Regions from separate parts of the Streptomyces sp. NPDC086835 genome, predicted to be linked through region 3. Evidence: riboswitches for the same ligand, from Rfam matches in the RefSeq annotation. Region 3 holds a riboswitch; each other region holds the start of a gene.
What was found. A riboswitch is a leader RNA that binds a small molecule or an ion and turns the genes downstream of it on or off. The one in region 3 is predicted to bind cobalamin.
Positions count from the first base shown of each region.

Region 1: linked by a shared signal. The riboswitch ahead of ACIPJI_RS34190 (cobalamin biosynthesis protein) and the one ahead of ACIPJI_RS09600 (ribonucleoside-diphosphate reductase subunit alpha) in region 3 are both predicted to bind cobalamin.
Region 2: linked by a shared signal. The riboswitch ahead of ACIPJI_RS12590 (energy-coupling factor ABC transporter permease) and the one ahead of ACIPJI_RS09600 (ribonucleoside-diphosphate reductase subunit alpha) in region 3 are both predicted to bind cobalamin.

Region 1 covers NZ_JBIVAU010000016.1:54,651-65,017, reverse strand. Annotated here, with positions in the region: gene ACIPJI_RS34220 (cobalamin biosynthesis protein) at 1-275, opposite strand, end outside; gene ACIPJI_RS34215 (ZIP family metal transporter) at 407-1,126, shown strand; gene ACIPJI_RS34210 (cobyrinate a,c-diamide synthase) at 1,156-2,538, opposite strand; gene cobO (cob(I)yrinic acid a,c-diamide adenosyltransferase) at 2,532-3,140, opposite strand; gene ACIPJI_RS34200 (putative cobaltochelatase) at 3,140-5,194, opposite strand; gene ACIPJI_RS34195 (cobyric acid synthase) at 5,283-6,791, opposite strand; gene ACIPJI_RS34190 (cobalamin biosynthesis protein) at 6,788-7,741, opposite strand; cobalamin riboswitch at 7,831-7,968, opposite strand; gene ACIPJI_RS34185 (hypothetical protein) at 8,101-8,322, opposite strand; gene ACIPJI_RS34180 (inorganic phosphate transporter) at 8,335-9,564, opposite strand; gene ACIPJI_RS34175 (class II aldolase/adducin family protein) at 9,776-10,367, shown strand, end outside.
Region 2 covers NZ_JBIVAU010000003.1:224,900-235,266, forward strand. Annotated here, with positions in the region: gene ACIPJI_RS12565 (aminoglycoside phosphotransferase family protein) at 1-578, opposite strand, end outside; gene ACIPJI_RS12570 (Cmx/CmrA family chloramphenicol efflux MFS transporter) at 889-2,067, shown strand; gene ACIPJI_RS12575 (ATP-binding cassette domain-containing protein) at 2,144-3,019, opposite strand; gene cbiQ (cobalt ECF transporter T component CbiQ) at 3,016-3,765, opposite strand; gene ACIPJI_RS12585 (energy-coupling factor ABC transporter substrate-binding protein) at 3,771-4,178, opposite strand; gene ACIPJI_RS12590 (energy-coupling factor ABC transporter permease) at 4,175-4,864, opposite strand; cobalamin riboswitch at 4,894-5,090, opposite strand; gene ACIPJI_RS12595 (PTS-dependent dihydroxyacetone kinase phosphotransferase subunit DhaM) at 5,185-5,592, opposite strand; gene dhaL (dihydroxyacetone kinase subunit DhaL) at 5,589-6,215, opposite strand; gene dhaK (dihydroxyacetone kinase subunit DhaK) at 6,269-7,261, opposite strand; gene betA (choline dehydrogenase) at 7,621-9,279, shown strand; gene ACIPJI_RS12615 (endo alpha-1,4 polygalactosaminidase) at 9,312-10,109, opposite strand; gene ACIPJI_RS12620 (spherulation-specific family 4 protein) at 10,106-10,367, opposite strand, start outside.
Region 3 covers NZ_JBIVAU010000002.1:756,668-767,034, reverse strand. Annotated here, with positions in the region: gene ACIPJI_RS09625 (sugar ABC transporter substrate-binding protein) at 1-1,027, opposite strand, end outside; gene ACIPJI_RS09620 (GntR family transcriptional regulator) at 1,334-2,098, shown strand; gene ACIPJI_RS09615 (DUF3311 domain-containing protein) at 2,279-2,560, shown strand; gene mctP (monocarboxylate uptake permease MctP) at 2,557-4,191, shown strand; gene ACIPJI_RS09605 (GNAT family N-acetyltransferase) at 4,293-4,820, shown strand; cobalamin riboswitch at 4,844-4,977, shown strand; gene ACIPJI_RS09600 (ribonucleoside-diphosphate reductase subunit alpha) at 5,108-7,456, shown strand; gene ACIPJI_RS09595 (ribonucleotide-diphosphate reductase subunit beta) at 7,456-8,469, shown strand; gene ACIPJI_RS09590 (D-Ala-D-Ala carboxypeptidase family metallohydrolase) at 8,548-9,285, opposite strand; gene def (peptide deformylase) at 9,451-10,095, opposite strand; gene ACIPJI_RS09580 (hypothetical protein) at 10,178-10,367, opposite strand, start outside.

The sequences.
Region 1 (10,367 bases), on a different contig from region 3:
TTCACGTCGACGGTCGCCAGGGCCACCACGTCGGCCGCCGACAACCCCGCGTCGCGCAACGCCTCCTCGACCAGGCCGTGCACCTCGTCGGCCGGCACGCCGCGTGACGCGCCGACACCGACGACCAGGTCCCTGGACCCTGCGGCGGGGCCGGTCGCCGAGCCAGTCGTCGTACCGTCCGTCGAGCAGGCCGTGGGACCGGTCCGGGAGCCTGTCGTCCCGGTCGGCGGACCGGTCGTGGTGCCGCCCGGGGACCCGGCCACGGCATCGCTCACGAGGCGGCTCCCCGGTCGGCGGCCGACGGCCGGTCAGCGGCTCTCCCGGCCGTGGCCGGCGCCCTGTCAACCGGGTGAACCGGACGCACAGCGATGTGCGGGAGGGTGCCGGGATCGGCTAGCAAGGGCGCATGGCGGTGATCGTCGCGCTCGGCGCGTTCCTGATGACGCTCTTCGGAGGCTGGACGGCCGGTCGGGTCACCGACCGCCGTCACCTCGTGCTGGGCCTGGCCGGCGGGCTGATGCTCGGCGTCGTCGGCCTCGAGCTGCTGCCGGAGGCGCTGGAGGCCGCGGGCGGACCGGTGCTGGGCGTGCCGCGGGCCCTGCTGCTCTTCGTCGGCGGCTTCCTCACGGCGCACATGGTCGAACGGCTGCTGGCCGTACGGCAGGCGGCGCACGGGGCGGACCACCGCGTGCCGCAGGTGGGCCTGACGGCGGCCGCGGCGATGGTCGCCCACAGCCTGATGGACGGCATCGCGCTCGGCGTCGCGTTCCAGGTCGGCGGCGGGATGGGCGCCGCCGTGGCGCTCGCCGTCGTCACCCACGACTTCGCCGACGGGTTCAACACGTACACGATCACCAGCCTGTACGGGAATACCCGCCGCAAGGCGAACATGATGCTCTTCGCCGACGCGGCCGCCCCCGTCGTCGGCGCGGCGTCGACCGTGCTGTTCACTCTTCCTGAGGATCTTCTCGGCAGCTACCTCGGCTTCTTCGGCGGTGCGCTGCTGTACCTGGCCGCCGCCGAGATCCTGCCCGAGGCCCACCACGAACACCCGGCCCGCTCCACCCTGGTGTGCACCGTCGGGGGAGTGGGCTTCATCTGGCTGGTCGTCGGCATCGCCGAATGAGGCCGTCGCCTCCCTGGATCTTCCCCCGCTCATGTGCCGCACGCCGCCACGAACCGGGCGGCCACCTCCGGCCGCGACGCCCAGTGCGTGTGCAAGTAGCTGGCGTGCACGCCCTGCTGCACGAAGCCCTCGACCCGGCGCTCCGGCCGCACCATGCCCCACGCGGGCACCGGCCCCGCGCCCGGCTCCAGCACCGTGCGGTGGAACTCGTGGCCCCGCAGCCGCGTTCCCGCCGCCGCGAGCGGGCTGTCGCTCACCGCGACGGCCTCCCGGTAGCCGAGGGTCAGCCGACCCGACATGCGCGCGTCGGCGTCCAGCACGCCGCACATGGGCCTGCCGTCCAGGGACCGGGCCAGGTAGAGCAGCCCCGCGCACTCGGCCGCGACCGGCGCGCCCGAGCGCGCCAGTTCGGCGACCGCCTTGCGCAGCTGCTCGTTCGCGGACAGCTCGGGCGCGTACACCTCGGGGAAGCCGCCGCCGATGACGACGCCGCGGGTCCCTTCGGGGAGTTGTTCGTCCCGGAGCGGGTCGAAGGCCACGACCTCGGCCCCGGCGGCCCGCAGCAGTTCCACGTGCTCGGCGTACGAGAACGTGAACGCGGCGCCACCGGCGACCGCCACGACCGGCCGCACGGCCCCGGTGCCCGCGCCGGAGGACTCGACCGTACCCCCGGCGTGCGGTCCCGCGTCGAACGCGGGCTCCCACGCCTGCGCGTGCAACGGAGGGGCGCTGCGCGCCAGCGCCAGCAGCCCGTCGAGGTCGCACCCCGCCCGCACCTGCTCGGCCATCGACGCCACCGCGTCCACCGCCTCCGCCTGACGCTCGGCGACGGGCACAAGCCCCAGGTGACGCGACGGCGTCGCCACTTCAGCCGCCCGCCGCAGCACACCGAGCACCGGCACGCCCGATCCGCCGAGCGCCTCCCGCAGCAGGTGCTCGTGCCGGTCGGTGGCGACCTTGTTGAGGATCACCCCGCCGATCCGTACCTCCGGGTCCCACGACGCGAACCCGTGCACCAGCGCCGCCACCGACCGGGACTGCGACGAGGCGTCCACCACCAGCACCACAGGCGCGCGCAGCAGCTTCGCCACCTGCGCGGTCGAGGCCAGCTCGCCCTGGTCGGCTGCTCCGTCGTACAGCCCCATCACGCCCTCGACGACGGCTAGTTCGCAGCCCTCGGCACCGTGCCGGAACAGCGGGGCGACCAGCTCCGTACCGCACAGGTACGCGTCGAGGTTGCGGCCCGGCCGCCCGGTGGCCAGCGCGTGGTAGCCGGGGTCGATGTAGTCCGGGCCCACCTTGTGCGGGGAGACCGTGAGACCGGCCGCCGTGAACGCGGCCATCAGGCCAGTCGCGACCGTTGTCTTGCCCGCGCCGGAGGACGGCGCGGCGATGACGAGACGTGCTACCACTCGATGCCCCGCTGGCCCTTCTGACCCGCGTCCATCGGGTGCTTGACCTTCGACATGTCCGTGACCAGATCGGCGAAGTCGATCAGCTTCTGCGGCGCGTTGCGGCCGGTGATCACCACATGCTGGGTGCCGGGCCGCCCGCGCAGCACCTCGATCACCTCGTCGGTGTCGATCCAGCCCCAGTGCAGCGGGTACGCGAACTCGTCGAGCACGTACAGCTTGTGCGTCTCGGCGGCGAGGTCCCGCTTGACCTGCTCCCAGCCTTCACGGGCCTTGTCCTCGTTGGACTGCTCGCCCTCCGCGGGGGCGCGCTGGATCCACGACCAGCCCTCGCCCATCTTGTGCCAGGCGACCGTGCCGCCCTCGCCGCTGGCGCCCAGCACCTTGAGCGCGTTCTCCTCGCCGACCTTCCACTTCGCCGACTTGACGAACTGGAACACCCCGACCGGCCAGCCCTGGTTCCAGGCCCGCAGCGCCAGCCCGAAGGCGGCCGTCGACTTGCCCTTGCCGATGCCCGTGTGCACGAACACCAGCGGACGGTTGCGGCGCTGGCGGGTGGTGAGTCCGTCGTCCGGTACGACGGACGGCTGTCCCTGCGGCATTACGCGGCCCTCCTTGTGGCGGATACGTCCCGGACGTCCTTGACGAGTCCGGCGATCGATTCGGCCCGCAGTTCGTCGAGAGTGACGGCGCTGCCGCCCAGCTCCCGCGCGAGTGTGCCGGCCAGGCCGAGCCGCACCGGCCCGGCCTCACAGTCCACGACGACGGCCGCGGTTCTTTCCGCGGCGTGCAGCCGTGCGGCGCGCAGGGCCGGCGCGAACGCGTCCCCGGAGCCCGCGGCCGTGGCCCGTCCGTCGGTGACGACCACCATCAGCGGACGGCGCGACGGATCACGCAGCCGCTCGATACGCAGCACGTCCTGCGCCTTGAGCAGTCCCTGCGCCAGCGGCGTACGGCCGCCTGTCGGCAGCGACTCCAGCCGCGCCGCCGCCGCGTCCACCGAGGACGTGGGCGGCAGCGCCAGCTCCGCGCCCTTGCCGCGGAAGGTGATCAGCCCCACCTTGTCGCGCCGCTGGTACGCGTCGAGCAGCAGGGACAGCACCGCGCCCTTGACCGCGCCCATCCGCTTCCTGGCCGCCATCGAACCGGACGCGTCGACCACGAACAGCACGAGGTTCCCCTCACGCCCCTCGCGGGTCGCCTGCCGCATGTCGTCCCGGCGGACCACCAGCCCGGGGCCGCTGCGCCCGCGGGCGCGCTGGTGCGGAGCGGCGGCCTGCACGGTGGCCGACAGGTGCAGCTTGGTGAGCGCGCCCTGGGGCCGTCGTGCGCCGGTGGTACGGCCGTGTTCGGTACGCGCCCGGGACCTGCGCCCCGCCGCGCCCTCACCCAGGCCGGGCACGCTGAGCATCTTGGTACGGAAGGGCTCCGTGGCCCGTGCGGGCTGATGCTCGGCGCCGGCGCCGGCGCCCTGCGCCGGTACCGGTGCCTGACCGGTCTCCGGCGCGGAGGCGGCCGCCTCACCCCTGTCCGGTCCGCCGTCCTGCGGCGGCACCCCGCCGCCGCCTCCGCCGTCGGGCCCGCCTTCCGGACCGGGACCGGGGTCCGGGTCGGTCGGGTCCGGGTCCCCGTCCGGCTCGTCGTGCCCGCCGAACTCGTCCAGCGTCTCGTCCAGTTTGCTCTCGTCCAGGCCGGGCGCGTCGAAGGGGTTGCGGCGCCTGCGGTGCGGCAGCGCCAGCAGCGCGGCCTGCCGGACGTCCTCCTCCGTGACCTCGTCCCGGCCCGCCCACGCGGCCAGCGCGGTCGCCGTACGGGCCATCACGATGTCCGCACGCATGCCGTCCACCTCGAACGCCGCGCAGGTCGCCGCGATCTGACGCAGCGCCACATCACCGAGCACCACGCGCGGCAGCAGCTCCCGCGCCGCCACGATCCGCTCACGCAGCGCCTCCTCCTCACCGGCCCAGCGCGCCGCGAAGCCGGCAGGGTCGTCGTCGTACGCGAGCCTGCGCCGTACGACCTCCACCCGCAGGTCGGGGTCGCGGGAGGCCGCGACCTCCACGGTGAGGCCGAAGCGGTCCAGCAACTGCGGCCGCAGTTCGCCCTCCTCGGGGTTCATGGTCCCGACGAGCAGGAAGCGGGAGGCGTGCCGTACGGAGACGCCTTCACGCTCGACGTACGAAGCGCCCATGGCGGCGGCGTCCAGCAACAGGTCGACGAGGTGGTCGTGCAGCAGATTGACCTCGTCGACGTACAGCAGCCCCCGGTGCGCGTCCGCGAGCAGGCCGGGCTCGAACGCCTTCACGCCCTCGGCGAGCGCCCGCTCGATGTCGAGCGCCCCGACGAGCCGGTCCTCGGAGGCGCCGACGGGCAGTTCCACCATGCGCGTCGGCCGTGCCACTCCCGGCCCCGCCTCGTGCGGGCCGTCCGGACACGCCGGGTCCGGGGCGTCGGGGGCGCAGGAGAACCGGCACCCGGCGACCACGTCGACGTCCGGCATGAGGGACGCGAGCGCCCGCACGGCGGTCGACTTGGCGGTCCCCTTCTCGCCGCGCACGAGCACGCCGCCGACCGCCGGACTGACCGCGTTGAGCAGCAGGGCCAGCCGCAGATCGTCCATCCCGACGACCGCGGTGAACGGATAGGGGGTGCTCATCGCCTGATCACTCCTTCGCTGGAGCCGCGGAGCGGCTCGCCTGTGCCCTGCCGGATCCGACGGCGGGCCGATTGCCCGGCGACCGCTCTCACGGCGCGCCCGGAGGGACGAACGGAAGTCCCGCCGGCGTCCCTTCCTCGATCAGCCGCATCAACGCCCCGGTGTCCGCGTGTTCTTCGATCAGATCCCCCAGCCGGTCCAGCTGCTCCTCCCGCAGCGCGCCGAAGCACGTGTCCGGCGCGGGCACGAAACGGCGGCCCGCCTGTGCGGCGACCTCCCGCAGGAACGCCCGCCGGAAGCCGTCGCTCTCCAGCGACCCGTGCCAGTGTGTGCCCCACACGGCGCCCACCCGGCAGCCGTCCAGGAAGGCGTCGCCGCCGAGGACCTCTGCGACGCCGTGATGGATCTCGTAGCCCTCGACGGGTGCGCCGAGAGCCTCGCCGACGGGCCGTGCGAGGGTCTTCTCCGGCGCGAACCGCACCCGTACCGGCAGGAGCCCGAGCCCGTCGACCGCGCCGGCCCTCGACTCGACGTCGTCCTCGATGTGTTCGCCCAGCGCCTGGAAGCCGCCGCAGATGCCCAGCACCGGCCTGCCCTCGGCCGCGCGCCGGACCAAGGCGTCCGCGAGACCGCGCTCGCGCAGCCACGCCAGTGCCTTCACCGTGCCGCGCGTACCAGGGACCACGACCAGGTCGGCGTCCACCAGCTCCTCCGCGCGGTCCACGAACCGGACAACGACGCCCGGCTCCGCCGCCAGCGCGTCCACGTCCGTGAAGTTCGACATCAAGGGGACGGCGCACACCGCGACGCGCAGCACGTCCTCACCGACGGGCGGCGCCACCACCGACTCCCGCACGGCGCCGCGCAGGGACACCCGCAGGCCGTCCTCCTCGTCGATACCGAGCCCGTGCGCGTACGGCAGCACCCCGAACGTCCGCCGCCCGGTCAGCCCGAGCAGCATCTCGAGTCCCGGCTCCAGCAGCGACACGTCCCCGCGGAACTTGTTGACCAGATAGCCCGCCACAAGAGCCTGGTCCTCGGGGCTCAGCAGCGCCGTCGTACCGAAGAACTGGGCGAAGACCCCGCCCCTGTCGATGTCCCCGACCACGAGCACCGGCAGCCGGGCGGCCCGCGCGATGCCCATGTTCACGATGTCCGTGCGGCGCAGATTGATCTCGGCCGGACTGCCCGCCCCCTCGCAGATCACGGCGTCATACGTGCCCCGCAACTCCTCCAGGCACGCCATCACCGGCTCGAACAGCTCCCGCTGCCGGCCCCCGTGGTACCCCTTGGCACTCAGCTCGCCGACCGGCCGGCCCATCAGCACCACCTGGCTGGAACGGTCGCTGCCGGGCTTGAGGAGTACGGGGTTCATCAGCGCGGTCGGCTCCACACGCGCGGCCTGCGCCTGCATGGCCTGCGCCCGCCCGATCTCCGCGCCCTCGCGCGTCACGAACGAATTCAGGGACATGTTCTGCCCCTTGAACGGCGCGACCTTCACGCCCTGGCGCACCAGCCACCGGCAGATCCCGGCGGTCACGACACTCTTGCCCGCGTCCGAGGTGGTCCCGGCGACGAGCAGCCCCCCACCGGTCATGCCGGCCTCCTTCCGCCGCGGCCCTGCCGCAGCACCCGCCCCGCCGCGCAGACGGCGAGGGTCAGCAGGCCGACCCGGCGCGACAGCCGCACCGCCCGTCCGATGTCACCGAACTCCACCGCCCGCCCGGCCCCGTTGAGCACCGGCCGGTGCTCGACCCGCCCGCCGTACGAGAGGGAACCGCCCAGCCGCACGCCCAGGGCGCCCGCGAAAGACGCCTCCACAGGGCCCGCGTTGGGGCTCGGATGCTTGGCCGCGTCCGCGCGCCAGGCCCGTACGGCTCCGCGCCGGTCCGGGCCGCAGACGGCCGCCAGGGCCGCGGTCAGCCGGGCGCCGGGCCACCCGGCGACATCGTCCAGGCGGGCCGACGCCCAGCCGTACCGCAGGTAGCGGGGCGACTTGTGGCCGACCATCGCGTCCAAAGTGTTCACCGCCCGGAAGCCGACCAGCCCGGGCACGCCTGCCAGCGCTCCCCACACCAGGGCGCCCACGACCGCGTCGGACGTGTTCTCCGCGACGGACTCGACGACGGCGCGGGCGATCTGCTGCTCGTCCAGGGCCTGCGGGTCGCGTCCGCAGAGGTGGGGCAGCCGCTCGCGGGCCGCCTCGACGTCCCCGGCGGCCAGCGCGTCGCCGATGGCCGTGGCCTCCCGCCCCAGGGTCGTACCGCCGACGACCGCCCAGGTGGCTGCGGCGGTCAGGGCGACGGACGCGGCGGGGGAGCGGCGTACGGCCCGGGAGGCCAGCACGGCCGCTGCGACGGCGCCACCGGCGCACACAGCGGTGTGCAGGGCGCCCCGGCCGCGGTGGTCGCGCCACAGGACACGCTCGAGGGCGCTCGCGGCCCGTCCGAACGCGGCGACCGGATGCCCGCGGCGGGGATCGCCGAGGAGCAGGTCACCGGCGAGGCCGGCGGCGGCGCCGTACACGAAGGCTCGGTCGGCAGTCATGGGATCAGCGACCCCAGGGGTGGTGTCCGACGGACAGGGCTGTACCGCAGCCGGGCATGCGAAAAGTCCTCACTCAGGGTCCGCGCCCTGGTTCGACGTGACCGGCGGTGAGAGTTCCTGGCTCCCCGGGACCGTTCATCCCGGGTGACAGTGGCGGGACCGCGCCGGATTCGCACCGGACTTCCTCTTCTGCCGCCGTTGTTGGCCCCGGCAGTCCACCACGCGCGCGAACGCCCGTCAACTCGCCATTGACCTGCGGCGGGGCAGTGTGCCGAGCCCCACACACGGGGACACACGAAGGCCGGGCCGCGAACACCCGAGGGTGCTCACGGCCCGGCCGCCGAAGCGCTGTGCGGTCGTCAGACGACGATCAGGTAGATCCCGTAGGACACTGCCGCCGCGCAGAGTGCGAAGCAGGCGTACGCGCCGGTCCGGGCCAGTGCCCCGGAGCCTCCGGCCTGGGTGGCCGCCTCCTGCTTGGTGAGGCCCACGACGCCCAGGGTGAAGAGTCCCACCAGCGCGACGGTGGCGACGAGGCTCACGCCGAAAACGGAGCCGAGAGCAGTCCAGTCGATCTTCATTCTGTTTCTTCCTTACACCGTGGCCGGGCGGGGCAACTCGGTCTCGGGCTCGGCCGGGGCCGGGATGGTGGCCTTGAGGTCACCGGCGGGCGGCGGGGAGACGGCCGCGATGGCGGTCGTGACGACGCCCGCGGGCTCCTCCTCCACGTCGTTGACGTTGGTGTGGTCGACGACCTGACGGCGCGAGATGAACCAGATCGCGATGCAGGAGGCGACGAGGAAGACGGCGACGGCCGCGACACCCCAGTCACCCTGCTTGGTGACGTACTCGGAGCCCGCCGCGACGAGACCGGCGGCCGGCAGGGTCAGACCCCAGGCCACGAACATCCGGGTGGCGGTGGACCAGCGGACCACACCGCCCTTGCGGCCGAGACCGGCGCCCATGACGGCACCGGAGCAGGAGTGCGTCGTCGACAGCGAGAAGCCGAGGTTGGAGGAGGCGAGGATCACGCTGGCCGCGCTGGTCTGGGCGGCGAAGCCCTGCTGCGGCTGGAGGTCGGTGAGGCCCTTGCCCATGGTACGGATGATGCGCCAGCCGCCGAGGTAGGTGCCGAGCGCGATCGCCACACCGGCCGAGACGATGACCCACATCGGAGGGTTGGAACCGGGGGCGACCACATTGCCGGCCACGAGGGCCAGCGTGATGATGCCCATCGTCTTCTGGGCGTCGTTGGTGCCGTGGGCCAGGGAGACCAGGCCCGCGGAGGCGATCTGCCCGGCGCGGTAGCCCTTCGCCGTGGCCTTCGGGTCCGTGTTCTTGCCGATCTTGTACGTCAGCCGGGCCGCCAGCATCGCGGCGAGGCCGGCGACGAGAGGCGCGGCGACGGCCGGGATCAGGACCTTGGTGACGACGACGCCGCCGTTGACGCCGCCGAAGCCGACCGAGGCGACCGTGGCGCCGATCAGACCACCCATGAGGGCGTGCGACGAGCTGGACGGCAGGCCCACCAGCCAGGTGAGCAGATTCCACAGGATGGCGCCGACGAGCGCCGCGAAGATGACTTCAGGTGTGATGCCTGATTCGTCGACCAGTCCACTGGAGATCGTCTTGGCGACCTCCACGGAGAGAAAAGCACCGACGAGGTTCAGAACGGCGGACATGGCCACCGCGGTTTTGGGCTTCAGGGCGCCGGTCGAGATGGTCGTCGCCATCGCGTTGGCGGTGTCGTGGAAACCGTTCGTGAAATCGAACACGAGAGCTGTCACGATCACAATCGCGAGCAGCAGTGTGATGTGTTCCATTTACCCAGGCAATCGTTTGACGTCATTGACGCGAGGACCGTAAGCAACCTGGATGAACGGAAGGTGAACTGGGTCAGGCGCTGCGGTGTCCCCAAGTGGTGCCGGCCGATTCCGGTTGTCCGTTTTCGAACTCGCGCGGCGCTCCCCGCAGCCACTCGAACACCCTCTGTGTCCCCGTGCCCGGCCGGCCCCGCCTGGAAGGATCACGGGCATGACTGATGAGGCGCGGCACAGCGCGGTCGAACGCGCATGGCGGGAGCTCGTGGACACCGCCCGCAGAACGGCGGCCGAAGGTCTCGTGGTGGGCACTTCCGGCAACGTCTCCGTACGGGTGGGCGAGCTGATCCTCGTCACTCCGAGCGGAGTCCCCTACGACCGGCTCACCCCGCGGGACACCGTCGCCGTCGACCTCGACGGCAGACAGGTCCTCGGCGACCTGCGGCCCACCAGCGAGCTTCCGCTGCATCTCGCGGTCCACCGCCACACCGGCGCGGCCGCCGTCGTGCACACGCACGCCGTGCACGCCACAGCGGTCTCCACGCTCGTCCCCGAGCTGCCGCCCGTCCACTACATGACCGCGGCCCTCGGCGGCCCGGTCCGCGTGGCGGGCTACGCCCTGTACGGCACGGAGGAGCTGGCCCGGAACATGCTCCACGCACTGCGCGACCGCACGGCCTGCCTCCTCCAGAACCACGGGACGGTCACGTACGGCGCCACCCTGTCCGAGGCGTACGACCGCACGGCACAGCTCGAGTGGATGTGCCGCCTCTGGCTGACGGCCTCGTCCGTCCCCGGCCGCACGC
Region 2 (10,367 bases), on a different contig from region 3:
ATGAATCTGACCCCCGCGGGAGTGTGGAGATCATTACCGGGACAGGGATCCCCGTGGAGAAGGGCGTGCCCGGATGCCTGGTCGAGCCGGTTCACGAGGTCGTCGAGTTCGCCGGACACGCCAGGCGTGACAGGGACCTCCAGCGCCTCGGCCAGCCCTAGGAAGGACGCGATGTCGGCCTGGCCCGGGCCCTGCCACCGGGGGAGTACCCCGACGTCCTCCGCACGGGCGGTGGCGTGCAGCCGTGCCAAGGCGGCTGCGTAGCCGACGATCCAGTCGCCGGCCGGGCGCCGGTGGTCCAGATGCTCGAGCACCAGGACCCGCGCACCGGGATCGGTGGCCAGCAAAGCGGGCACCACGGGAGGTTCGGCCCGGGTGGCGAGCCGCAGGGCGGCCACCTCGCGGGCGTATCGCTCGTCGGCGTCAGGGCCGTCGACGATCTGCTTCACCACCGCCGTCGCCGCCGGCAACTCGACGCGCCACACGCGCGAACGAGGGCTGCTGTCCAGCCTGCGAGAGCGTCCGGGCGATCCCAGCTCGGCCCGTAACTCGTCCCCGAACGGCAGTCGCGACCACATGGGCTCATCCTTCCACGCAGGCGAACGAGCATGCGGCTACTGCGCACCGGCCGTTCCGACGTGGGTGGCAGGCGCCGTCAGCTGTGAAATCGAAGTGCCTCGACAGGTATCGGTCGGGTACCGTGCGGGCCATGTCGAGCCCTGAGTCGGCCGAGGTGGGGGCTTTCGGTCACGCCGTCAGCCCCCTGAGCCACTGAGTCCGTAGTCATGCCGTCCCGCCGCGTTCCGCTGCCGGACGAGTGCGCCCTTGGGTGCTGACCGCGGTGACGAGACGACCTTCTCGTGCTTCTCCTCACCTCGGAGCCACTCGATGCCTCTCCCGTTGTACCTGCTTGCCATGGCCGCCTTCGCCATGGGCACCTCGGAGTTCATGCTCGCCGGCCTCCTGCCGGACATCGCCTCGGACCTCGGCGTCACCGTCGGGGCAGCAGGCACCCTCACCACGGCTTTCGCGATCGGAATGGTCGTCGGGGCCCCGCTCATGGCCTCACTCGCCCGCAACCGGCCCGCACGGTCCGGTCTTCTCGGGTTCCTCCTCGTGTTCTCCGCAGCCCACGCGGTGGGCGCTGCCACCTCCAGCTTCCCGGTCCTGTTCGCGACCCGGTTGGTGGCGGCGCTCGCGAACGCCGGGTTCCTCGCCGTGGCTCTGACCACCGCGGCGACGTTGGTGTCTCCCGACAAGAAGGGGCGCGCACTCGCGGTGCTGTTGTCGGGCTCCACGGTCGCCACGATCGCCGGTGTCCCAGGCGGATCGGTGCTCGGCACACTGCTCGGCTGGCGGGCCACCTTCTGGGCCGTCGCCGCTCTTTGCCTCCCCGCAGCCATCGGCATCCTCACAAGGATCCCGGCGCGCCGTGTGCGCAAGGGCGCGGCCGGCGGGCCGGCCCTGCGATCGGAGCTCGCGCAGCTGAGCAGTCCGCGGCTGCTCCTGGTCATGCTGCTCGGCGCGCTGGTCAACGCGGCAACCTTCGCAAGCTTCACCTTCCTCGCCCCCGTCGTCACCGACACCGCCCGGCTGGGAAAGCTGTGGGTCTCCGTCGTCCTGGTGCTCTTCGGCGCCGGCGCGTTCGCCGGGGTCACCGTCGCCGGACGGCTGTCCGACCATCACCCCGGACCGGTCGTCGCGGTCGGCGGTCCGTTGCTGCTCATCGGCTGGCCGGCCCTGGCCGTGCTCGCCGACAAGCCGGTCGCTCTGCTCACCCTCGTGTTCGTCCAGGGCGCGCTGTCGTTCGCGCTGGGCAGCACGCTGATCACGCGGGTCCTGTACGAGGCCGCGGGAGCCCCCACCATGGCCGGCTCCTACGCGACCGCCGCACTCAACGTCGGCGCTGCCGCGGGCCCCCTGGTCGCCGCGGCCGCCCTCAGTACGGCGGCCGGGGACCTCGGGCCGCTGTGGGTGAGCGGATTCCTCGTCCTGGTCGCGCTGCTCGTCGCGTTCCCCCTGCGCGGTGTGATCGCAGCCGCCGGGAGCGGCGAGGTGCTCCACTGACACACGCGAAACCCCCTGAGCATCAGGGAGTATGCCGCCATGGAGGCGACTCCATGGCTTCCGCATCAGACCTCGATCAGACCTGCACCCCGTCGTGCCCCGGCGTCGTGGCCCGCCGTGTCCACGCCGCCAGGGCCTCCGGCGTGCGCGGCCCCTCGTCGGAGGGGCCCAGCAGTCCATGGGCGCGGAGCACCTCCGAGACCGCCGTGCCCCACGGTCTGCGCAGCCGTGCCGAGTCCAGCAGGGCCTGATCGGCAAGGAGTTCCCCGACCGGACCGGTGCGCAGGCCGTCCGGTGAGAGCACGGCCGCGTCGTCGGCCCAGCGCAGCGCCAGGTCGACGTCGTGCGTCGCCATCACGACCGTCGTCCCGGAGGCCCGCAGCCGGCCGAGGACCTCGAGCAGCCGCTCCTGGCCGTGCGGGTCGAGTCCGGCGGTCGGTTCGTCCAGGATGAGCACCCTCGGCCGCATCGCCACGGCGCCCGCGATCGCGGCCCGTTTGCGCTGGCCGTACGAGAGGAGATGTGTAGGCCGGTCGCGCAGCGCCACGATGTCCATCGCGGCCAGCGCCTCGTCCACCCGGGCCCGTACCGCGTCCTCGGAGAGCCCGAGGTTCATCGGACCGAACGACACGTCCTGCTCGACCGACGCCGCGAAGAGCTGGTCGTCCGGGTCCTGCACGACCAGCTGCACCGTCGTACGGAGCCGGGTCAGACCGGCCCGGTCGTAGGTCACCGGCTCACCGTGCAGGCGCAGCCGGCCGGTCGCGGGCCGCAGCCCGCCGCTCAGGAGCCGCAGCAGGGTCGTCTTGCCGCTGCCGTTGCGCCCCAGCAGTGCGGTGGAACGGCCCTCCGCGAGGCCGAGACCGATGCCGCTGAGCACGGCGGGCCCGTCCTCGTACGCGTAACCCGCGTCGACGAGCTCCACGACGGCGGGGCCGGGGGAGTGGTTCATGGCAGAGACCTTTCGAGCACGAGAGTGAGGGCGACGATCCCGGACAGCAGCGCGGCGACCATGGCGAGGAACGGTCGCGACACCGTCGCCGGCGGCACCAGCACCCGCAGCGTGCCGTCGTATCCGCGGCCGGCGAGCCCGTCCTGCAGCCGGCCGGCCCGGTCGAAGGCGCGCACGAAAGCGGTCGCGCCGAGGCCGGCCAGCGACCGCCAGGCGGCCGCCCTGCTCGCATGGCCGAGACGGGCGGCCTGCGCCTGGCGGATGTTGGCGACGGCGTCCAGCAGCAGAAAGCTGATCCGGTACATCACGAGCGCCACGTCGACCACGGCCGGCGGCACTCCCGCGCGTACCAGCCGGGGCAGCACGTCCGACACGGGTGTCGTGAAGGCGAACAGCAGCACGCCGAGCGACGCGGCGGAGGTGCGCAGCAGCAGCCGCGCGGCGTCCCCGGGCCCGTCGGGTGCGAAGGCCACCAAGCCGTCCGGACCTCCCACCGAGAACAGCAACGGTACGGCTCCGGTGACACAGAACCCGAGCGGGATGCGGAACGCCCGCCACAGTTGGCGCGGTGCCACGCCGGCCGGGCCGAGCAGGATCGCGACCGTCGCGGCGGCGACGAGGACGGCGCCCGGCCAGGGCGGCAGACAGACGGCGGTGACGGTCAGACCGAGGCCGAGGACGGCCTTTTCGCAGGGGTGGCGGCGGCGCCAGCGACTGCTGTGCGCCGCCGCGTCGATCGGCAGCATCGGCGCTAGGGCGCCGTCGTGGTGGCGTCGGTGCCCTCGCTCCGCGAGCCGGTGACCGAGGGGTCGGGTGCCGGGTCGTCCGGTTCCCTGTCACCGGCCCGCTCGGCCGCCGCCCGCTCCTCGCCCTGCCGGCGGCCCTTGCGCAGCCCGAAGTAGTACGCCAGGACGCCGGCGCCGAGCGCCGCCTGGAGGGAGAACAGCGCCGACTCGATCTCGCCGGACGGCGGCTCGTACAACGGGGTGAACCACGGCTCGTAGTCCGGCTCGAGTTCCGTGATCGCCGCCTCCGCCTCGCCGTCGGCGCCGGTGAACGGCTCCTCCTTGTGGTCCCCGAGCCCCAGGACGAGCGGCAGTACGGCCAGCGCCGCGACGACGAGCAGCAGCAGGGTGTTGATCCTCGCGTTACGGCTCATCGGGCCGACGCCTCCTTCTTCGCAGCCGTGCCCAGCACACCGAGCCTGGTCAGTTCGCCCTTGCTGGACCGGCTGAGCAGCCGCATCACCAGCACGGTGAGCAGCCCCTCGCTGACCGCCAGCGGAAGCTGCGTGACGGCGAAGATGCCGCCGAACTTCGCCAGCGAGCCCGGGATGCCGCTGCCCGGGTCGGGGAAGGCCAGCGCCAACTGCACGCTGGTGACGCAGTACGTGGACAGGTCGGCGACGAAGGCGCCGAAGAACACGCTCACCATCAGCGGCACGTCGAAGCGGCGCAGCAGCCGGTACACCCCGTATCCCGCCCACGGTCCGACGACCGCCATGGAGAAGACGTTCGCGCCCAGCGTGGTGAGCCCGCCGTGGGCCAGCAACAGTGCCTGGAACAGCAGGGTGATGGTGCCGAGCACCGCCATGATCGGCGGTCTGAACAGAATGGCCCCGAGGCCCGTGCCGGTCGGGTGCGAGCAGCTGCCCGTCACCGACGGGATCTTCAGCGCCGACAGGACGAACGTGAACGCCCCGGACGCGCCGAGCAGCAACGTCGATTCCGGATTGGACCTGACCTCGCGGTCCAGGGCCCGTACGCCGTGGACGACGAACGGGGCCGACGCGACGCCCCAGGCGACCGCGTGCAGCGGGGGCAGATACCCCTCGGCTATATGCATGATGTGGGAGACCCTCTCCAGCACCTCGTGGATGGACAACGCACCCTGGCCGGTCTCCTGGCTGACGGGTCATGCCGCCCGGACTCCGCCTTCCCGGGCACCGCGCGTTCACGCGGTGTCCCAGTGGCTCCCCGTGAGGGGGTGGAGCCGGACTTCCCGATCACAGTGGCGAGGGCCGCACCGGTACCGCACCGGTTTCCCGAACACCAAGGCCCCGTGACAGTAATGCGCCGACCAGCGACATCACAAGCCGCGCACGGGCGCACCGGCGGGCGGCCGGGTGAGCCGTTCGCCACACCCGCCGCCGCACCGCCCGTCCGTCACTGCTTGCGGTAGCCGTACGCCTCCGACGCCGCGGCCTCCACCGCGTCCAGGTCGGCACCGGCGGAGGCCGTCACCACGGCCGCGACAGCGCCCTCCACGAACGGCGCGTCCACCAGGCGGGTACCGGCCGGAAGTTCGTCGCCCTCGGCCAGCAGCGCCTTGACCGTCAGGACGGCGCTGCCCAGGTCGACGAGGACGGCGACGCCCGCGCCGCCGTCGACCTGCTCCGCCGCGGCCGTGATCAGTTCGGAGCTGGTGCCGAGGCCCCCGTCGGGCGTGCCGCCCGCCGCGGCCACCGGGGCCGTACCGCCGCCGGCGAGCCCCTTGGCCAGTTCGGCGACCGCGGTGGCGACGTCCCCGCTGTGCGAGACCAGCACGATGCCCACCTGCTTGCCGCCGCTCATCCGGCCGCCCTCTCCGCCGCGTCCGCCGTCTCGGCGAGCGCCGCCAGCAGCAATGCCGACGATGTGGCGCCCGGGTCCTGGTGGCCGATGCTCCGTTCACCGAGATAGCTCGCCCTGCCCTTGCGCGCCTGCAACGGCACCGTGGCCGTCGCCCCACTCTCCGCAGCCTCACGGGCCGCCGCGAACGTCCGGGTGGAGTCGCCGAGCGCCGCCACCGCCGGCTCGAGGGCGTCCAGCATCGTCTTGTCACCGGCCTTCGCCCCGCCGAGCTGGGCCACAGCGGCGACGCCTGCCTGCAGCGCTTCGGCCAACTGCCCCGGTGTCACCTCGGCGTCGTCTCCCAGCGCCTTGCCGGTGCGCCGCAGAAGCGTCCCGTACAGCGGGCCCGACGCCCCGCCGACCGTCGACACCAGCTGCCGTCCGGCCAGCATGAGCACGGCGCCCGGCGTCGCCGGGGCCTCCTTCTCCAGGACCTCCACGACGGCTGTGAACCCCCGCCTGAGGTTGCTGCCGTGGTCCGCGTCGCCGATCGCCGAGTCCAGCTCGGTCAGTCGGTCCGCCTCCCGGTCCACCGAGGCGGCGACCGCGGCCAGCCAACGGCGGAAGAATTCGGCGTCGAGCACAAGAACTCCCTGGGATCAGTCGGTTCGAACGGTGATCTCGATGCTTCAGGCTCTCAACGTCCCCAGCGCAGCGCCGGCGTCTGCACCGGCGCGTCCCACAGCCTGAGCAGTTCCTCGTCCACCTGACAGAGCGTCACGGAGGCGCCGGCCATGTCCAGAGAGGTCACATAGTTGCCGACGAGCGTACGGGCCACCGGCACGTCCCGCTCCGACAGCACACGCTGGACCTCGGCGTTGAACCCGTACAGTTCCAGCAGCGGCGTCGCGCCCATCCCGTTGACCAGCGCGATCACCGGGCCGGTGGGACGCAGGTCCTCCAGCACGGCGTCGACGGCGAAGTCGGCGATCTCCCGCGACGTCATCATCGGGCGGCGCTCCCGCCCCGGTTCTCCGTGGATGCCGATGCCCAACTCCAGCTCGCCGGAAGGGAGATCGAAGGTAGGGCTGCCCTTCGACGGCGTGCTGCACGCGCTGAGCGCCACGCCGAAGCTGCGGGAGGAGTCGTTCACCTGCCGGCCGATCGCCTCGACCCGCTCCAGTGGTGCCCGCTCCTCCGCGGCGGCCCCGGCGATCTTCTCCACGAACAGGGTCGCTCCGGTGCCGCGCCGCCCGGCGGTGTACAGGCTGTCGGTCACCGCGACGTCGTCGTTGACGAGGACCTTTCCCAGCCGCACCCCCTCGTCCTCGGCGAGCTCGGCCGCCATGTCGAAGTTCAGCACGTCACCGGTGTAGTTCTTCACGATGAACAGCACGCCCTCGCCGCTGTCGACGGCGGCGGCGGCCCGCACCATCTGATCGGGCACCGGGCTGGTGAACACCTCCCCGGGGCAGGCGCCGTCGAGCATCCCGTGCCCGACGAACCCGCCGTGCAGCGGCTCGTGCCCCGAGCCGCCGCCGGAAACGAGCGCCACCTTCCCCGCGACGGGCGCGTCACGGCGCACGATCACCCGGTTGTCCACGTCCACGGCCAGGTCGGGGTGGGCCGCCGCCATCCCGCGGAGGGCGTCCGCGACCACGGTCTCGGGAACGTTGATCAGCATCCTCATGGGTATCTCCTGGGAAGCTCGGCAGGGTGTGGCTTCCGGCCTACGTTCTCGCTGGTCCGCGAAGGAGCGCAAGATTGCTGCCGGGCGGCTCCCGTCCGGCAGGTGACCGACGGCCGCACGTCGCTGCCCGGCACCGAGTCGCGGCCACGTAACCATCGTCGCAGGCAGGGGGGCGTTGCCCTTCCTTCCGTGGGCCTGCGTGTGCAGCAGTTCGGATCGTGGCCGCGGCGGCCAGGAGGGCCATCCGAGCCACGCTTCCCCGGTTGAGCCGAATGCAGCCGCACCGTTGCGCCCCGGAATTCCCCGTTGTCTATGTTGAGCGCGTCACGATGGGGAGTGCAAAGAACCCGAGGAGCGGCATGGGCCGGACGGAGTACGACTACATCATCGTCGGCGGGGGCTCGGCCGGCTGCGCACTGGCGAACCGGCTCAGTGCTGATCCGGGAAACAAGGTCCTGGTCCTGGAGGCGGGCCGGCCCGACTGGATCTGGGACATCTTCACGCACATGCCCGCCGCGCTGACGATGGTCATCGGCAACCGTTTCTACGACTGGTGCTACGTCTCCGAACCGGAACCGTTCATGGACGGAAGGCGCGTCACCCAGGGCCGCGGGAAGCTGCTCGGCGGGTCGAGTTCCATCAATGGGATGATTTTCCAGCGTGGAAATCCGATGGACCTGGAGCGCTGGGCGTCCGACCCGGGCATGGAAACGTGGGACTACGCGCATTGCCTTCCGTATTTCAAACGGATGGAGCACTGCGTGGCCGGTGCCGACGACTGGCGGGGCCAGGGCGGCCCGCTGTGGCTGGAACGCGGTCCTGCGGCCAACCCGCTGTTCTCCGCGTTCCTCGAGGCCGCGCAGCAGGCCGGCCACCCGCTGACCTCCGACGTCAACGGCTACCGACAGGAAGGTTTCGCCCGCTTCGACCGCAACATCCGGCGCGGACGGCGCTGGTCCGCCGCGCGCGCCTACCTCCACCCGGTCAAGAAGCGGCCGAACCTCACGGTGCAGTGCTTCTCGCAGGTGGACCGGGTGCTGTTCAAGGGCAAGCGCGCGGTGGGTGTGGACTTCCGCCGGTTCGGCCGGGAACGCAGGCGGGCCTTCGGCGGCGAGGTGATCCTCTGCGGAGGCGCCATCAACACGCCGCAGCTGCTGCAACTGTCCGGAATCGGCAATCCCGACGAACTGCGGCCGCTGGGCGTCGACATGGTGCACGAGCTGCGCGGTGTCGGCGAGAACCTCCAGGACCACCTCGAGGTCTATGTGCAGCACGCCTGCAAGCTGCCGATCTCGTACAACCCGTCACTCAAATGGTCCCGACGGCCCGCGATCGGTCTCCAATGGCTGCTTTTCCGCACCGGACCGGCCGCCACCAACCATTTCGAGGCAGGCGGGTTCGTACGCGGCAACGACGTGGTGCGCTATCCCAATCTGATGTTCCACTTCCTGCCCATCGCGGTGCGATACGACGGCACACCGGTAGGCGCGGAGCACGGTTACCAGGTGCACATCGGGCCCATGTATTCGGATGTGCGCGGTTCGGTGAAGATCAAGTCCCGGGACCCGAGGGTGCATCCGGCGCTGCGGTTCAATTATCTGTCCACACCCAACGACCGGAAGGAGTGGGTGGAGGCGATCCATGTCGCGCGCGAAATCCTGTCCCAGCCTGCTTTCGCCCTGTACGACGGAGGCGAATTGTCGCCCGGTCCCGGGGTCGAGACGGACGAGGAGATCCTGGAGTGGGTCGCCCGCGACGCCGAGACCGCGTATCACCCGTCCTGCACCGCCCGCATGGGTGTCGACGAGATGTCGGTGCTGGACCCCACCTCCATGCGGGTGCACGGGGTCGAGGGGCTGCGCGTGGTCGACGCGTCCGCGATGCCGTACCTCACCAACGGAAACATCTACGCGCCGGTGATGATGCTCGCGGAGAAGTCGGCCGACCTCATCCTCGGCAACACCCCGCTGCCCCCGGCCACGGTCGACTTCTACCGGCACAGCGCCCAGGAGAGCTGACACCGTGTCGTTCGACGCGCCGGCTCCTTCGGTCAGCAGGGCTCGCGCCAGGTGTCCAGTTCCGGCTTCTTGAGCATCGACGACAGCCGCAGCCCCCGGGCCACCGGGCAGAACCCGGCCGTGGGCTCCGCGTACTCCACATGGAAGACCGCCTTGCCCGCCGCGATGAACGGTTCGAGCAGTGCGCATTCGTCGTACTGTGCGCACTCCTCGTTGACCGCGAAGTCGAAGTCGTCCAGCAGGTGCGGAATCTGCGCCAGGTCGTTCTTGAGACCCACGGCCAGTCCGCGCTCGTGCGCGATGTCCGCGATCATGCGGTTGTACCGGAGCTGGTCGTGCGCCGTGAGCGGGAAGCCGGTGTCGTTGCCGTAGCCCTCGACCAGGTCCGGTTCCACCGCGTCGAAGCCCTTGTCCCGGCACATGTCGAACCGGCGTTCCATGACGGGCCGCAGGGCCGACACCTGGCGGATGTCCAGCCAGCGCTCGCCGTGCCAGCCGTTGGGCCTGCCCAGCACCGAGCGGGGGAAGTCGTGCCGGTCGGGGCGGAAGTCCTCCCAGGCCCCGACGTTGACGTAGCAGATCACCTTGCGGCCGTCCCGGTGCAGGCGGGCGACGTCCGAGGCGGTGTTCTCGAAGCCGTCGATGTCGTAGACGGGCACGTCGACCGACGGGTCGACCTTGCCGTCGAGCTGCCACTGCCAGGCCAGTCCGGGGCGCGGCTGCCACACGGGGCCGGCGCGGGTGCCGGCAGCACGATCGTGGCCGCCGGAGCATGCTGCCAGGGCCGCCACGGCGACCAGGGCGACGACCTTCGGTGGGAGTCGCCTCATCGGTCCGTCGCGGTCAGCGCCGGGGTCAGCCCGGACCAGGGGTTGGGCGGTTCTCCCGTCACGGGACCGCACACGGCCGCGCCCCGCTCGCGTGCGGTGCGCACGGCGAGCGGCACGAGCAGTTCGGGCACCCCGTAGACGAGGTGGCACAGCCGCTCGGGCGGTTGTCGCGCGGTCCACGAGGGGCGGTTGAACGCCGACACGTACGTGGACCAGTGGCCCTCGAAGGTGACGGTCAGGTCGGCGAGCCGCGCGTAG
Region 3 (10,367 bases):
AGAGCGAGATCCACTCCTCACCCAGGTCCGCGACCTTCGACTTGCTGGTCACCGCGAGGTCGGAACCGCCGATGAAGGAGGGCAGCGCCTTGCCGTTCGGGCCGGGCATGCCGGCCGTGACGATCTTGCCCTCGAGCTTCGGGTTGCCGTTGTTCTTTCCGTCGATGACGGAGCCGGACTCCCAGCCGTTGCCGTAGAGAAGGGCGGCCTTCTCGTTGGCCATCACGTTGGCGTGGTCCTGCTCGTCCTTGGTCTGGTCGGCCTTGTTGTACTTCTTGACCAGGTCGATGAAGTGCTGGATGCCCTTCTGCGCCTCCGGGGAGGAGAGCGAGGCCTTCCACTCCTTCGAGCCCTCGTCGTACTCGGCGATCTTGCCGTCGTAGGCGGCCACGTAGGACATGGCGGCGTACCAGTAGCGGCCCGGCAGGTAGAGGGACGAGAAGCGCTTGTCCTTCTTGCCGTACTCGGCCGAGACCTTGTCCATCGCCGCCAGGAGCTCGCCCTCGGTCTCGGGCAGCTTGTCGACGCCCGCGCCCTTCTTGAGCATCTCGGTGTTGTAGATGGCGACACGGGCGCCGGCGTAGTAAGGCACGCAGAACTGCTTGCCCTCGAAGGAGCAGGTGTCCTTCAGGCCCTGGATCCAGGTGTCGGAGTTCTGGTACTTCTTCGGGTCGATCTCCGCGAGGGCGCCGTTGAGGATGTACTGCATCGTCTCGGTGTTGCCGAGCTCGACGACGTCGGGGAACTTGTCGCCACCGAGGGCCGTGTCGAGCTTCTTGGCCTTGTCCGCCCACTGCTGGTACTGGACGTCGACCTTCACACCCGGGTACTTCTTGTTGAACTGCGCGTTGACGTCCTTGACCAGCTCGGGCCAGGTCGACTGGGCGTCGACCATCAGCCAGACGGTCAACGTCTCCTTGCGGTCCTTCGGGCTCTTCGCCGATTCACTGCCGCCGTCGGAACCACAGGCCGCGACCGAGGCCATCATGGCCACCGCACCCACCGCTGCTACGAGCTTGCGCTTCACGCCACCCTCCTCAAAGGGATGCAAGAGTTACCCCCCCACCACCCGGGAGTCGCGCAGCACTTGACGGACGCGCGCCAGATTCTGCCGTGGGGCTGGGACCTGATCTTTAATGGTTTAGACCAGTACCCGGGAGCTTGGCCTAGACCTTTAGGGGTGTCAAGGGTGTATAAGAAGGGCTGTCGTGTCCGTTATCGGACCGACACCTGAGGGAGGGCGACGACCCGTTACCGGTCCGTGCCACCATGTGAGCCGCAGCAGACGGAGGAGCCGGTGACGGCAGGAGCACAGCAGTCGGGAAGGCGGGCCATGACCATGGACGGGGGCGGCACAGAAGCCGAGGGCGGGGCACAGACCCGCACCGCGCGCGTGCCCAAGTACTACCGGCTCAAGCGCCACTTGCTCGACATGACGGAGACCCTGCCGCCGGGCACTCCGGTACCGCCGGAACGGACGCTGGCCGCCGAGTTCGACACCTCCCGCACCACCGTCCGCCAGGCGCTCCAGGAGCTGGTCGTCGAGGGCCGGCTCGAACGCATCCAGGGCAAGGGCACGTTCGTCGCCAAGCCCAAGGTCTCCCAGGCGCTCCAGCTCACCTCGTACACCGAGGACATGCGCGCGCAGGGACTGGAGCCCACGTCTCAGCTGCTGGACATCGGATACGTCACAGCCGACGACACCCTGGCCGGACTGCTGGACATCGCCGCCGGCGGCCGGGTCCTGCGCATCGAGCGGCTGCGACTGGCGAGCGGCGAGCCGATGGCCATCGAGACCACGCACCTGTCCGCCAAGCGCTTCCCGGCGCTGCGCCGCAGCCTGGTCAAGTACACCTCGCTCTACACCGCGCTGGCGGAGGTCTACGACGTCCATCTCGCGGAGGCGGAGGAGACCATCGAGACCTCGCTGGCCACCCCGCGCGAAGCCGGCCTGCTCGGCACGGACGTCGGCCTGCCGATGCTGATGCTCTCCCGCCACTCGCTGGACGCCCAGGGAGAGCCGGTGGAGTGGGTCCGCTCCGTCTACCGCGGCGACCGCTACAAGTTCGTCGCGAGGCTCCAGCGCCCCAACGGCTGACCCCGGTTCCCTCTTCCGGCCGCATGGCACCGCAACCTGTTGCGGTGCCATGTCACGTTTTGCCCCCACCGGCCGAAAGTCGTTGCCGTACCGATATGCGGACCGGGGGTGACTCGGCGCGAACGGCTCGCCTAGATTTCCTGCCCATTACACAGGTGACCAGCAAGGGGACGGAGCCGCATGTCAGCAGTGCCCGAGGCGCCGAAGGCGCCTGAAGCGCCCGAAGCGAAAGCGCCGGTCGTCACACCGGTGCGTGTGATCATCGCCCTCTGCCTCGTCGCCCCGTTCGTGGCGATGCTCTGGGTCGGTTCGTACGCGAAGCTCGAACCCACGTTCATAGGCATGCCGTTCTTCTACTGGTACCAGATGCTCTGGGTCCTGATCTCCACGGCCCTGACGATGATCGCCTACAAGCTGTGGCAGCGGGACCAGCGCGCCCGCAAGGGGGGTGCGTCCCGATGAAGGACGGCGTGAACGGCGTCGCACTCGCCGTCTTCATCTTCTTCTTCCTGGCCGTGACGGTCATGGGCTTCCTGGCCTCGCGCTGGCGCAAGGCCGAGAACGAGAACAGCCTCGACGAATGGGGCCTCGGCGGCCGGTCGTTCGGCACCTGGGTGACCTGGTTCCTGCTCGGCGGCGACCTCTACACCGCGTACACCTTCGTCGCCGTCCCGGCGGCCATCTACGCGGCCGGAGCGGCCGGCTTCTTCGCCGTGCCGTACACGATCCTCGTCTACCCGCTGATCTTCACCTTCCTGCCGCGGCTGTGGTCGGTGTCGCACAAGCACGGATACGTCACCACCTCGGACTTCGTCCGCGGACGCTTCGGGTCCAGGGGCCTGTCGCTGGCGGTCGCCGTCACCGGCATCCTCGCCACCATGCCGTACATCGCGCTCCAACTGGTCGGCATCCAGGCCGTGCTGGACGTCATGGGCGTGGGCGGCGGCGAGACCACGCACTGGTTCGTCAAGGACCTGCCGTTGCTGATCGCCTTCGGTGTCCTCGCGGCCTACACGTACTCCTCCGGACTGCGCGCCCCGGCGCTCATCGCCTTCGTCAAGGACACGCTGATCTACATCGTCATCGCGGTGGCGATCATCTACATCCCGATCAAACTCGGCGGCTTCGACGAGATCTTCGCCAGCGCCGGCGAGAAGTTCGCGCAGATCAACCCGGCCACCGACAAGCCCAACGGCGCTCTGGTGCCCGGCGAGCTGGGCCAGTGGGGCTACGCCACGCTGGCGCTCGGTTCGGCGCTCGCGCTCTTCATGTATCCGCACTCGATCACGGCCACGCTCTCCTCGCGCAGCCGTGAGGTGATCCGCCGCAACACCACCATCCTGCCGCTGTACTCGCTGATGCTGGGCCTGCTGGCGCTGCTCGGCTTCATGGCGATCGCGGCCGGAGTGAACGTCAAGAACGGCCAGCTGGCGATCCCGCAGCTGTTCGAGAACATGTTCCCCGACTGGTTCGCGGGCGTCGCCTTCGCCGCCATCGGCATCGGCGCGCTCGTCCCGGCGGCCATCATGTCGATCGCCGCGGCGAACCTGTTCACCCGGAACATCTACAAGGACTTCCTCAAGCCCGACGCGACGCCGGCGCAGGAGACCAAGGTCTCCAAGCTGGTCTCGCTGCTGGTGAAGGTCGGCGCGCTCGCCTTCGTCCTCACCATGGACAAGACGGTCGCGATCAACTTCCAGCTGCTGGGCGGCATCTGGATCCTCCAGACCTTCCCGGCGCTGGTGGGCGGTCTGTTCACCCGCTGGTTCCACCGGTGGGCGCTCATCGGCGGCTGGGCCGTCGGCATGATCTACGGCACCGCCGCCGCGTACGGTGTGGCCAGCCCGACCCAGAAGCACTTCGGCGGCTCGTCGGCGGAGATCCCGGGCATCGGCGAGATCGGCTACATCGGTCTCACCGCGTTCGTGCTGAACGTCGTGGTCACCGTGGTTCTCACCTTCGTCCTGCGGGCGGCCAAGGCCCCCGACGGCATCGACGAGACCAGCCCGTCCGACTACACGGCGGACGCGGGCGACCCGGGCGTCAAGGTGGAGCTGCCGCCGGCCACGGCGGGCGCTCCCGGCGGTCACTGACCGGTCGGGCGTCCAAGGGCCGTCGCGTCTCCCGTCCGGGGCACCTCCCCGCCCGGGAAATGCGGCGGCCCTTCGCCGTGCGCTGATGCACACTGCCGGGCATGGACATCGGAATCAGGAGAATAGAACCCGAGGAGCACACGGCACTCGGCGAGTTGACCGCCCGCGCCTATCTCGACGGCGGGCTGCTGGCCCTCGGCCAGGAGGACCCGTACATCGAGGTGCTCCGCGACGTCGCGGGCCGCGACGCGCAGGCGGAGGTGTACGTCGCCGTCGACGCGCAGGGCGCGCTGCTCGGCGGTGTGGCGTTCGTCCCGGCCGGCGGGCCGTTCGCCGACATCGCGGGACCCGGCGAGGCCGAGTTCCGGATGCTCGCCGTGGACGCCCGGGCACGCGGCCGCGGCACCGGCGAAGCCCTGGTGCGCGCCTGCGTGGAACGGGCGAGGGCCACCCCGGGGTGCGTACGGCTGGTGCTGTCGACACAGCCCACGATGTACGCGGCGCACCGCATCTACGACCGGCTGGGGTTCGTGCGTACACCGGAACGGGACTGGGAACCGGTCCCGGGCCTCGTTTCGCTGCTGACGTACGCGCTGGAGCTCCACGAGACCCCCCGACACAAGATGTAGGGGCAGGCGCAGCAGCCCGCCCCCACATGTATGCTCATCTCGCTGTCGCCACAGGGGAATCCGGTGCGAATCCGGAACTGTCCCGCAACGGTGTGATCCGGTGCGCTTTGCCGTACCCGTTCGAGTCCGAGGACCTGTCGACGGCGCATCCGGTTCGACCGATCCGGATGCCCAGACGTCCGGGCCTCGCGGTTGGGCCGGTGGACGCCGTGCGCCGTGCTGCCCAGTCACGCGTGCCACGGCCCGCCCCCTCCGCCGGCCCAGAGCCGAGCGAGGGAGAGCATCACATGACCATCGCGCCAGCCGATCCGGTCTCAGCGACGGAGAACGACGGCCCCGGGACCGCGCTGCTGCGGACCTTGACGGACCTGACGGCGGACCTGCCCGACACCGACCCGGGCAAGGTCGCCGCCGCCGCGCTGCGCGGCCGCAACGCCGGGTCCGACAGGGCAGAGCTGCACTCCCTCGCCGCCGAAGCGGCCGCGGGCCTCATCTCGGACGACCCCGCCTACTCCCGGCTCGCCGCACGTCTGCTGACCCGCACGATCGCCGAAGAGGCGGCCGGGCAGGGCGCTACCTCGTTCACCGCCTCGGTCGCCACCGGCCACCGCGAGCAACTGATCGCCGACCGCACGGCGGCCTTCGTGGCCCTGCACGCCGCGCGGCTCGACGCGCTGATCGACCTCGAAGCGGACGACCGCTTCGGCTACTTCGGCCTGCGCACCCTCTACAGCCGCTACCTGCTGCGTCACCCGATCACCCGCCAGGTCATCGAGACACCCCAGCACTTCATGCTCCGCGTCGCCTGCGGGCTCGCCGAGGACGACTCTCCGCGCGCCCTGGAGGAGGTCGCGGCGCTGTACCGCCTGATGAGCCGGCTGGACTACCTCCCCTCCTCCCCCACCCTCTTCAACTCCGGCACCCGCCACCCCCAGATGTCGTCCTGCTACCTGCTGGACTCGCCGCTGGACGAACTCGACTCGATCTACGACCGCTACCACCAGGTCGCGCGCCTTTCCAAGCACGCGGGCGGCATCGGGCTCTCGTACTCCCGTATCCGCGCCCGCGGTTCGCTGATCCGCGGCACCAACGGGCACTCCAACGGCATCGTCCCGTTCCTGAAGACCCTCGACGCCTCGGTCGCCGCGGTGAACCAGGGCGGCCGCCGCAAGGGCGCCGCCGCCGTCTACCTGGAGACCTGGCACGCGGACATCGAGGAGTTCCTCGAGCTGCGCGACAACACCGGTGAGGACGCCCGCCGTACGCACAACCTGAACCTGGCGCACTGGATCCCCGACGAGTTCATGCGCCGCGTCGAGGCGGACGCCGAGTGGTCGCTGTTCTCCCCGGTCGACGTCCCGGAGCTGGTCGACCTGTGGGGCGACGCCTTCGACGCGGCCTACCGCCGGGCGGAAGCCGCGGGACTGGCCCGCAGGTCCGTTCCCGCGCGCGACCTCTACGGCCGGATGATGCGCACCCTCGCCCAGACCGGCAACGGCTGGATGACCTTCAAGGACGCGTCCAACCGCACCGCGAACCAGACCGCGGAGCCGGGCCGGGTCGTGCACTCCTCCAACCTGTGTACGGAGATCCTCGAGGTCACGGACGACGGCGAGACGGCCGTGTGCAACCTCGGCTCCGTGAACCTCGGCGCGTTCGTCAGCGGCGACGGCATCGACTGGGAGCGGCTGGACGCCACCGTCCGCACGGCCGTCACCTTCCTCGACCGCGTCGTCGACATCAACTTCTATCCGACGGAGCAGGCCGGGCGGTCCAATGCCAGGTGGCGCCCGGTCGGCCTGGGCGCGATGGGTCTGCAGGACGTCTTCTTCAAGCTGCGGCTGCCCTTCGACTCGGCGGAGGCCAGGGCCCTTTCCACGAAGATCGCCGAGCGGATCATGCTGGCGGCCTACGAGGCCTCGTGCGACCTCGCGGAGCGCAACGGTCCGCTGCCGGCCTGGGCAGGGACCCGCACGGCACGCGGCGTGCTGCATCCCGACCACTACGACACGACGCTGAACTGGCCGGAGCGCTGGGAGGCGCTGCGTGCCCGGATCGCCGATGTCGGCATGCGCAACTCGCTGCTCCTCGCCATCGCGCCGACCGCGACCATCGCCTCGATCGCCGGTGTCTACGAGTGCATCGAGCCGCAGGTCTCCAACCTGTTCAAGCGCGAGACGCTCAGCGGCGAGTTCCTCCAGGTGAACTCCTACCTGGTGGACGACCTGAAGCGGCTGGGCGTCTGGGACGCGCAGACGCGGGAGGCGCTGCGCGAGGCGAGCGGCTCGGTGCAGGGCTTCACCTGGGTGCCGGAGGAGATCCGTGCGCTGTACCGCACCGCCTGGGAGATCCCGCAGCGCGGCCTGATCGACATGGCGGCCGCCCGTACGCCGTTCCTGGACCAGAGCCAGTCGCTGAACCTGTTCCTCGAGACGCCGACGATCGGCAAGCTCAGCTCGATGTACGCGTACGCCTGGAAGCAGGGCCTGAAGACCACGTACTACCTGCGCTCGCGCCCGGCGACCCGGATCGCGCGCGCCGCGTCGGCGGCCGTCCCGGTCCCCGCACAGGTGACGCCCGAGGATGCCGTCGCCTGCTCCCTGGAAAACCCCGAGTCCTGCGAGGCCTGCCAGTAATGAGCTCCACCACCAAGAACCTTCTCGACCCGGGCTTCGAGCTGACTCTCCGGCCCATGCGCTACCCGGACTTCTACGAGCGCTACCGGGACGCCATCAAGAACACCTGGACCGTGGAGGAGGTCGACCTGCACTCGGACGTGGCCGACCTCGCAAAGCTCTCCCCGGGTGAGCAGCACATGATCGGCCGGCTGGTCGCGTTCTTCGCGACGGGTGACTCGATCGTGGCGAACAACCTCGTGCTGACGCTCTACAAGCACATCAACTCCCCCGAGGCGCGGCTGTATCTGTCGCGGCAGCTGTTCGAGGAGGCCGTGCACGTCCAGTTCTATCTGACGCTGCTCGACACCTATCTCCCCGACCCCGAGGACCGGGCGGCGGCCTTCGCGGCGGTCGAGAACATCCCGTCCATCAGGGAGAAGGCATCGTTCTGCTTCAAGTGGATGGACTCGGTCGAGAGCATCGACCGTCTCGAGTCCCGGGCGGACCGCCGCCGCTTCCTGCTCAACCTGATCTGCTTCGCGGCGTGCATCGAGGGCCTGTTCTTCTACGGCGCCTTCGCGTACGTCTACTGGTTCCGCTCCCGCGGTCTGCTGCACGGTCTGGCCACCGGCACCAACTGGGTGTTCAGGGACGAGACGATGCACATGAACTTCGCCTTCGAGGTCGTGGACACGGTCCGCAAGGAGGAGCCGGAGCTCTTCGACGACGAACTGCGGCAGCAGGTCACCGACATGCTGAAGGAAGCGGTCGAGGCGGAGCTCCAGTTCGGCCGTGACCTGTGCGGCGAGGGACTGCCGGGCATGAACACCGAGTCGATGCGCGAATACCTCCAGTGCGTCGCCGACCAGCGGCTCACCCGCCTCGGTTTCGCCCCGGTGTACGGCTCGCAGAACCCGTTCTCCTTCATGGAGTTGCAGGGGGTCCAGGAGCTGACGAACTTCTTCGAGCGCCGCCCGTCCGCCTACCAGGTAGCGGTCGAGGGGTCGGTCGCGTTCGACGACGACTTCTGATCGTCCGATCGTCGCTCGAGAAGCAGCGGCCCGCGTCTCTCACGGGGGGAGGCACGGGCCGCTTCGGGCTTTGGTGCCTCAGATGCCGCAGCTGGGTGCGGACCAGTAGCGGCTGCCGCGGTGATCGACGTGAGTGTGGTCGTTGTGGCCGGGATAGCCCGGGCCGAGGATCCCGTTGAAGCCGTGGTTGCGGGCCTGCTGGGCCAGCTTGCACAGCGAGTGCGGTCCGGCGCCCAGGTCGGCCGCGTCGCCGTAGAGGTGGCGGCTGCTGGATGCGCCGCCGACCGCGCTGTTGCACGAGTACGACCGGAATCCGCTGGTCACGTTGATGGGCTGGTCGCCCAGGGCGTGTCGCAGGGCCTCCAGCTTCCACATCGTCCGCAGCGCGTTGGCCTTGGCGGTCGCCGCGCTCACCGCGCCACCGGACCAGTCGGAGTTGCAGCGGTTGAGTTCGGCGTAGCTGAAGTGGGCCGGTGTGCAGTCGCTGTCCTGGAGGGCGTAGATCTTGCTGAAGGTGGCGGGACCTGCGACGCCGTCGGCGGCGAGGCCGTAGGCGGACTGGAAGCGCTTGACGGCGGCGGTGGTGGCGGGCCCGTAGGAGCCGTCGACGGCGAGCACGGCGCCGTAGCCCGGGTAGCCGGACATGCGGATCTGGAGCTGGCTGACGTCGGAACCGGAAGCCCCCTGGGACAGGGTGCGCGACCAGGTGTAGCAGTCGTCGGCCTGCGCGCTCCCGGCGGTCGCGACGACCCCGCCCAGACCGGCAACCATGAGCATGACAACAGAGAGCAGCAGTCGTGCGGTACGTCTGAACATCGAGCCTCCATACCGGGTGGGGACGGTGCAACCACAGAGACTGGCGGGCCGTTCCACGCGCGTCAACCACGCCTGAGCAGGCGTCATTTGTCCGCCCAATGACGCCTGCGTGAACAGCGACGGCCCCGCTCGCGGTGAGCGGGGCCGGCGGGGTGGTGCGCGGGATCAGTCGTTGGGGACGACCTCGTAACGCGGCGTGCCCTCCGCCATCTGCCGCAGCGCGTCCTTGCGCTCACGCTTGGAGAGTCGGTCGATGTACAGGTACCCGTACAGGTGATCGGTCTCGTGCTGCAGGCAGCGGGCGAAGTAGCCGGTGCCACGCACCTTGATCGGATTCCCCTGCGCGTCCTGACCGCGGACCACCGCGTAGTCGGGACGGGCCAGCGAGGCGTACGCGGTCGGCACGGAGAGGCAGCCCTCGTTGGAGTCGTCGAGGACGCGCTCCTCCGGCGGCAGTTCCTCCAGGACCGGGTTGCAGACCACACCGGTGTGCCGCACACCCTCGTCGTCCGGGCAGTCGTAGACGAACACCTTCAGGTCGACGCCGATCTGGTTGGCGGCCAGCCCCACGCCCTCAGCCGTCTTCTGGCTGGCGAACATGTCGTCGATGAGGGCGGCGAGCTTGTCGTCGAACTCGGTGACGTCCTTGCACTCCTTGTGGAGCACGGGGTTCCCGACGACCGTGATCGGGCGCGACGTGCCGCGCTCGCGGTACGCCAGCTCACGCTCCTCGCAGTTCTCCGTGTCCACGAGGAAGCCCTCCTCGTCGACCCGCTGGTCCGTCCCCTGCTGCGACTGCTGCGACGCCATGTCAGCCTCTGCGCCCTTCTCAGTACCCGACCATGGCCCGATGCCCGGTCACTCACGTGTCCGTACAGCCTACGGGCAGTCGTCAGCAGACTTCCTCGAGATCCCGCCACTCCCGGGAGTCCGGGCTGTCCGCGACCCAGCCGTCGAGCAGGCCCCGTACCAGTCCGGCGGGCGCCGCTATGCCGCACTCGCGCTCCGGCGACCAGAGATCGCCGCCCGTACGGTGCCCCAGCGGCCCGGGGTGGCCCGGCTCGCTGTGGTCGTGCGGATCG